One region of the Arthrobacter sp. B1I2 genome, then DNA from elsewhere that is predicted to be linked to it. Evidence: riboswitches for the same ligand, from Rfam matches in the RefSeq annotation. Region 1 holds a riboswitch; the other holds the start of a gene.

The links. A riboswitch is a leader RNA that binds a small molecule or an ion and turns the genes downstream of it on or off. The one in region 1 is predicted to bind glycine.
Region 2: linked by a shared signal. The riboswitch ahead of gcvP (aminomethyl-transferring glycine dehydrogenase) and the one ahead of cycA (D-serine/D-alanine/glycine transporter) in region 1 are both predicted to bind glycine.

The regions. Positions count from the first base shown of each region.
Region 1 covers NZ_JAUSYC010000001.1:578,473-582,392, forward strand. The annotation lists gene cycA (D-serine/D-alanine/glycine transporter) at 1-1,500, opposite strand, end outside; glycine riboswitch at 1,552-1,647, opposite strand; glycine riboswitch at 1,648-1,745, opposite strand; glycine riboswitch at 2,036-2,135, shown strand; gene gcvP (aminomethyl-transferring glycine dehydrogenase) at 2,296-3,920, shown strand, end outside.
Region 2 covers NZ_JAUSYC010000001.1:199,060-202,979, forward strand. The annotation lists gene gcvP (aminomethyl-transferring glycine dehydrogenase) at 1-2,756, opposite strand, end outside; glycine riboswitch at 2,944-3,041, opposite strand; gene QFZ57_RS00920 (TetR/AcrR family transcriptional regulator) at 3,136-3,672, opposite strand; gene QFZ57_RS00925 (MFS transporter) at 3,756-3,920, shown strand, end outside.

The DNA.
Region 1 (3,920 bases):
ATCCCGGCCCGCGTTCCGCCCGACGGCGGCTTCGTCGGCGCGAAGCTCAGCCCGGAAGACCTCGAAGCGGGCCAGGTGCGCGGGCCGGCGCCGCAGAATGGCCCATGCCACGCCGAGGACGGCGAACCAGATGGGCGTTACCAGCAGGGCGATGAGCGTGTCCGGCTGGGTTGTCAGGGCCCAAAGGACGAAGGCGAAGAACGCGTAGACCACCCACACTGCGGGGATGCCGCCGGGCATCTTGAACTTGGAAGCCGCGTGCAGGTGCGGGCGCCGGCGCCGGAAGGAGATGTAGCTGGCCAGGATGATCGACCAGACGAAGACGAAGCAGACGGCTGACACGGTGGTGACCATTTCGAACGCCTTGCCAATATCCTGGCCGGCATACATGAGTACGACGCCGGAGAGCAGCAGGACGCAGGACAGGAACAGTGCGTTGCTGGGCACCTTCCTCCTGGACAGGCGGCTGAAGAGGTTAGGGGCATCGCCTTCCTGGGCGAGGCCGAAGACCATGCGGGAGGTGGAGTAGATGCCGGAGTTGGCGGAGGACATTGCCGAGGTGAGGACCACCAGGTTGACCACAGTGGCTGCGGCGCCGAGGCCGGCCAGGGAGAACATTCCGATGAAGGGGCTGTGGCCTGCGGCGAACTGTGTCCAAGGGGTGACGGCCATCAGGATGATCAGCGCGCCAACGTAGAAGAGCAGCACGCGGACGGGGATGGCGTTGATGGCCCTGGGCAGGGTGCGCTCGGGGTTCTTGGCCTCGGCGGCCGTGGTGCCCACCAGTTCGATGCCTACGAAGGCGAACACTGCGATCTGGAATCCGGCCACGAAGCCCATGAATTCGTTGGGGAAGAACCCGCCGTGGCTCCACAGGTTGGTGAAGCTTGCCGTGCCCGCGTCGCTCTGGAAGCCGGTGAAGATCATGAAGAGACCCACGATGATCAGGGCAGCGATGGCGATGATCTTGATGAGGGCGAACCAGAACTCGGTCTCGCCGAAAGCCTTGACGGTGGCGAGGTTCAGCAGGAGCAGGATGGCCACCGTGGCCAGGCCCGGGATCCAGAGCGGCAGGGCCGGCCAAAGTTCCCGTGAGTAGCCGGCGATGGCGATGACGTCCGCGATTCCGGTGATCACCCAGCAGAACCAGTACGTCCAGCCGGTGAAGAAGCCTGCCCAGGGCCCCAGGAGGTCAGCTGCGAAGTCGCTGAAGGACTTGTAGTTCAGGTTGCTCAGCAGCAGTTCGCCCATGGCCCGCATGACGAAGAAGAGCATGAAGCCGATGATCGTGTACACGAAGATCACGGATGGGCCGGCCGCGGAGATGGTCTTGCCCGAGCCCATGAAGAGGCCGGTTCCAATCGCGCCGCCGATGGCGATGAGCTGGATATGCCGGTTGGTAAGCTGCCGCTCCAGGTGGGGAGGCTCGCTGCGGGCTGCCGTGGTGGCGCCGTGATTGCGGGCTGGTTCGCCGTTGGACGTGGGGGGATGAATCGCCATGAGGAACTCCATCGATAAAGCGGCTTCTTGGGTGCCGCAAAAGATTTGGTTCCTCCCCGCTCTGTTGTGGACCTGAGAGTTTCCGCAGCCAAAGCCGCTTGCACCGTCGGTGAGCCAGGGACATGCCTGGCTGCTTTCCAGAGTTGCCTGTCCGCGGCGGTACGGGGGCCTGAGAGTTTCCTGGGGAGGATTTGCTCCTACGGCGCCTGCTGGATGTACCGGCAGGGCTCTCCCGCCGCAGGTCGAAGGCGTGTTCAGTTGGAAGCCGCAGCCTTTTGGGCCACAGCCGTCATGCGATGGGATGGGCGCCGGCAACCAGCCGCTCCGGATACGCTGAGCCAGCCACTGGCAGGCGCCGATCCCGGGGTTCAGTGTGGTGTCCGTCACGATCGAATGTCAAACCCCTCCCGACACAAAGCAGGTGCCAGCGCGCTTCAGATGCCGGGTCCAGCCCCAAACGCTGCCGCCGATTTGCCAGAGGGCCGCATATCCCGATACCTTGTGAGCCGAATCACCCACATTTGAATAAGCCTTTCGAGCTGTGACGGGAGAGTCCTCCCGGCATCCACCGGGCAGGCGCCGTAGGAGCAAATCCTCCCCAGGAATCTCTCAGGCCCACGTACCGTCATGGCGAGGCGACTCTGGAAAGCAACCGGGCTTCAGTCCGGTTCACCGACGGTGCAAGCGGCCCCCTGCCAAGAGCAGGCAACGCGGAATCTCTCAGGTCCAATACAGAGCGGGGAGGAACCCATCACACGCCGTGCCACCTCAGGCCGGCCAGAACCGGAGTTCCTCATGACGATTCAATCGCTTCCAACATCGTTTGTTGACCGCCATATCGGCGCGCGCCGCCAGGCCGACGTCGACACCATGCTCAAGGCCGTGGGCTACGACAGCGTGGATGGCCTCGTGGACGTTGCCGTTCCCGCCTCCATCCGCCAGGAAACCGCGCTCAAGCTGACCGACGCCCTCAGCGAGGTGGAGGTCCTTGCCGAGCTCCGCCGGATCGCGGGCAGGAACAAGACCGCTGTCCAGATGATCGGCCAGGGCTACTACGACACCGTGACCCCGCCGGTGATCCGCCGCAACATCCTCGAATCCCCCTCCTGGTACACCGCCTACACCCCGTACCAGCCGGAAATCTCCCAGGGCCGGCTTGAGGCACTGCTGAACTTCCAGACCATGGTCCAGGACCTGACGGCCCTACCGGTGGCCAATGCCTCGCTGCTGGATGAAGCAACCGCCGTGGCAGAGGCCGTGCTGCTGATGCGCCGCGCAAACAAGACCAAGCCCGCGGCCGACGGCAAAACGGTTATGGACGCCGACTGCCTCCCGCAGACCATCGCCATCGTCAAGGGCCGCGCCGAAGCCCTCGGCTTTGACGTGGAAGTCGCCGATCTCTCCCAGGGCCTGCCGGAAGGGACCATCAACGGCATTGTGCTGCAGCAGCCCGGCGTCTCCGGCCGGGTCTGGGACCAGTCCGCCGTGATCACCGCAGCGAAGGAGCGCGGCGCGCTGGTCACCGTTGCCGCGGACCTGCTGGCCCTCACCCTGATCACTCCTCCGGGTGAGCAGGGCGCGGACATCGCCGTCGGCTCCACCCAGCGTTTTGGCGTGCCGTTGTTCTTTGGGGGACCGCACGCCGCCTACATGGCCGTCCGGAAGGGCCTGGAACGCACCCTTCCAGGCAGGATCGTGGGTGTCTCCAAGGACAACGCCGGCGCACCCGCCTACCGCCTGGCGCTGCAGACCCGCGAGCAGCACATCCGCCGCGAGAAGGCCACCTCCAACATCTGCACCGCCCAGGCGCTGCTGGCCATCGTTTCCTCCTTCTACGCGGTCTACCACGGCCCGGACGGGCTGAAGGCGATCGCCGAGACCGCCCACCACAAGGCGAGGGTCCTGGCTACCACCCTCACGGCCATGGGCCGCGAACTCGTCAGCGATTCATTCTTCGACACGCTCACGGTCCGCGTCCCGGGCAAGGCCGCCAAGGTGGTCACCGCCGCCGAAGGCCGCGGCATCAACCTGCGTTTCATCGACTCCGGCACGGTGGGCGTCTCCATTGATGAGACGACGACGGCGGCAACACTTTCCGCCGTCGCCGTCGCCTTTGGCGCCGGTCCGGTGGGTGACGCGCAGGGTTTCGAGCTGCCCGAAGAAGTGCTGCGCACCTCGGCGTACCTGCAGCACCCGGTCTTCAACACCCACCGGTCCGAAACGCAGCTGCTGCGCTACATCCGCAAGCTTTCCGACCGCGACCTGGCGCTGGACCGCACCATGATCCCGCTGGGCTCGTGCACCATGAAGCTGAACGCCACCGCCGAGATGGAGGCCATTTCCTGGCCGGAATTCGCCTCCATCCACCCGTTCGCCCCGGACTCCCAGACCGAAGGCTGGCGTGAACTCATCGCGGACCT
Region 2 (3,920 bases), 380 kb from region 1:
TCCTGCTTGTGGTGGGCTGGGAACGCGGCCTGCTCGCGCGGGTAGGCACGGTCCCAGTCGGAGCTGACGACGGCGGCCGCCGTGTGGGGTGCGCGGCGCAGGGGCGAGTCCGCCACGGCAAAGTCGCCGTTGGCCACCTGGTCGATCTCCCTGCGGATGCTGATCATGGCCTCGATGAAGCGGTCGATCTCCGCCAGGTCCTCGGACTCCGTGGGCTCCACCATCAGGGTGCCGGCGACGGGGAAGGACAGGGTGGGGGCGTGGAAGCCGAAGTCGATCAGCCGCTTGGCCACGTCCTCCGCGGTGACTCCGGTCCTGGCTGTGAGTTCACGCAGGTCCAGGATGCACTCGTGCGCCACGAGGCCGCCTTCCCCGGTGTACAGGACCGGGAAGTGCTCGTTCAAACGGGAGGCGACGTAGTTCGCTGCCAGCAGGGCGGATTTGGTGGCCTCGGTCAGTCCTTCGCCGCCCATGAGCTTTACGTAGGCCCAGGAAATCGGCAGCACGCCGGCCGAACCGAACCGGGATGCGGAAATCGGCACGTCGGTGGCGCCGGACCCTGCGTTCCAGGTGGTGGCATCGCCCGGCATGAAGGGTGCCAGGTGCGCCTTGGCTGCGACCGGCCCGACGCCGGGTCCGCCGCCGCCGTGCGGGATGCAGAAAGTCTTGTGCAGGTTCAGGTGGGAGACGTCCCCACCGAACTTGCCCGGCTGGGCCAGGCCCACGAGCGCGTTCAGGTTGGCGCCGTCGATGTAGACCTGCCCTCCGGCAGCATGGACAGCGTCGCAGACCTCGCGGACGTCCCCGTCATACACGCCGTGCGTGGACGGGTAGGTGATCATGATGCAGGACAGGACGTCCCTGTTGGCTTCCATCTTGGCCGTCAGGTCGTCGTGGTCGATGGTGCCGTCGGACGCGGTGGCGACGACGACGACCTTCATGCCCGCAAGCACGGCGGAGGCAGCGTTGGTGCCATGCGCTGAGGCCGGGATGAGGCAGACGTTGCGCTGCGCCTCGCCCCGGGAGTGGTGGTAGCCGCGGATCGCCAGGAGCCCGGCGAGTTCGCCCTGGGAGCCGGCGTTGGGCTGGATGGACACCTGGTCGTAGCCGGTGATCGTGGTGAGGTCCGCTTCCAGGTCCGCGATGAGTTCACGCCAGCCTTCGGTCTGGGAGTCCGGGGCGAACGGGTGGATGGAGGCGAATTCCGGCCAGGAAATGGCCTCCATCTCGGCGGTGGCGTTCAGCTTCATGGTGCACGAGCCCAGCGGGATCATGGTGCGGTCCAGCGCCAGGTCGCGGTCGGAAAGCTTGCGGATGTAGCGCAGCAGCTGCGTTTCGGACCGGTGGGTGTTGAAGACCGGGTGCTGCAGGTAGTTGGAGGAACGTTCGACGGCGGCCTCCAGCCCAAATCCCTCGCCCTCGGCAACGGAAGCGCCAAAGACGTCGGCAACCTGGGCCACGATGGCCGCCGTCGTGGTTTCGTCGAGGGCGATGCCCACGGTGTCGCCGTCGATGCTGCGCAGGTTGATCCTCCGCGCCTCGGCGTCGGCGATGATGCCGGCGGCCCGTCCCGGGACCCGCACGGTCAGGGTGTCGAAGAAGCTCTTGTGCAGGACCTCAACGCCGGCAGCCGCAAGCGAGGCCGCCAGGACACGGGCGTGGCCGTGCGCCGTTCCGGCGATCGCCTTCAGCCCGTCCGGTCCGTGGTACACGGCATACATGGACGCGACGATGGCCAGCAGCGCCTGGGCAGTACAGATGTTGGAGGTGGCCTTCTCGCGGCGGATGTGCTGCTCGCGGGTCTGCAGCGCCAAACGGTAGGCGGGAACGCCGGCGTCGTCCTTGGACACACCCACCAGGCGGCCGGGCAGCGAACGCTCCAGGCCCTTCCGGACGGCCATGTAGGCCGCGTGCGGGCCGCCGAAGAACAACGGCACGCCAAAACGCTGGGTGGAGCCGACGGCGATGTCCGCGCCCTGCTCACCCGGAGGAGTGATCAGGGTGAGGGCCAGCAGGTCCGCGGCAACGGTGACCAGCGCGCCGCGCTCCTTCGCTGCGGCGATCACGGCGGACTGGTCCCAGACCCGGCCGGAGACACCGGGCTGCTGCAATACGACACCATTGATGTCGCCTTCCGGCAGGCCCTGGGAGAGGTCCGCCACCTCCACCTCGAAGCCGAGGGCTTCTGCGCGGCCTTTGACGATGGCGATGGTCTGCGGCAGCACGTCCACGTCCAGGACAGTCTTGCCGTCGGCCGCGGGCTTGGTCTTGTTCGCCCGGCGCATCAGCAGCACGGCCTCGGCCACGGCGGTTGCTTCATCCAGCAGCGAGGCGTTGGCGATGGGCAGTCCCACCAGGTCCTGCACCATGGTCTGGAAGTTCAGCAGCGCCTCAAGCCGGCCCTGGGAGATCTCCGGCTGGTACGGGGTGTAGGCGGTGTACCAGGCCGGGGACTCAAGGATGTTGCGGCGGATCACCGGCGGGGTCACGGTGTCCGAGTAGCCCTGGCCGATCAGCTGCACTGCCGTCTTGTTTTTTGCGGCAAGCTTCCGCAGTTCGGTGAGGACTTCAACCTCGCTGAGGGCGTCCTGCAGGCGAAGGGCGGTTTCCTGGCGGATGACCTTGGGTACCGCGGTGTCAACCAGGGAGTCGACCGAATCGTAGCCTACGGCTTTGAGCATGGTGTCGACGTCGGCCTGGCGGCGGGCGCCGATATGGCGGTCTACGAAGGTGGTGGAGGCTGGGGTAACCGGCACGAAGGAACTCCATTTACTCAGGCGGCGAAGGGTACGCCACAGCTAGTCGGGTTCCTCCCCGCTCTGTATTGGACCTGAGAGTTTCCGCGTTGCCTGCCTGGGCAGGACCCGCTTGCACCGTCGGTGAGCACAACAGTCTTTTCGCTCCCGGGGGAGGCAGGAACTGCCTGCTGCTTTCCAGAGGTGCCTCGCCGCGGCGGTACAGGGGCCTGCGAGATTCCTGGGGAGGATTTGCTCCTACGGCGCCTGCCTGTACTTCCGGCAGAACTCTCCCGCCGCAGATCAAAGGCTATTCATTTGTTGAATCATGAGGGCCGGTGACAGCCCTCACAACTTTCTATTGTCCTACGCCGCAACCCCTCCCGGCAAATGGCCCGGGCTACCTGCGAAGCCGTTCCAAAGCGGCCAGGAGTTCCTCCACGTCAGCGGCCGCTCCCCCTTCCGGCGCGGGCGCCACGGACAGCATGGCATTGAAGTACAACCCGTCACCCATGTAGAGGACGGCTTTGGCCAGGCCCGGCCCCACATCCGCCGCGATCTCGTCCAGCCACCGCTGCTGGATGGCCGCAAAACGGCGCCGTGTCTCTTCATGCGCCACTTCCGCAAGCCTGGTGGCGGCCACGATTGCACGGTCCAGCGGGGTGTCCGCCCAGACCGAGGAACGGATGAAGTACGCCGCTGCACCTTCACTGGCCGAAGCCATCGCGTCAGCGTCTTCCCGGGCCAGGCCCTCCAGCCGGTCCAGCAGCACCGCGATGAGCGCTTCCTTGCTGGGAAAGTGGTAGAGGAGGCCGCCCTTGGACACCCCGGCCTTGCGGGCCACTGCATCAAGGGTGGCCGCCCGCTCCCCCACCTCGATCAGCAGGGACTCGAAGGCGTCAAGGACCGCGTCACGGGCTACTGGCTTTCGGGGCATGCCTTCCATCATGCCCTCCACCTGGCGCGAAAACGGAATGGCCGCAATTCCAAACTATACCGTCTGGACGGTATAGTTATTTTATGACAACCTCCACCAACAGCTCCGCACCTGCCCGCGGGGGCACCACCGCATCCCGCTCCCCCTGGCGCGACTGGCTGGCGCTGGGGCTGCTGATGTTTCCCGTGCTGCTGGTGGCGGTGGACAACACCGCACTGACCTTTACCCTGCCCGCCATCACCCGCGCC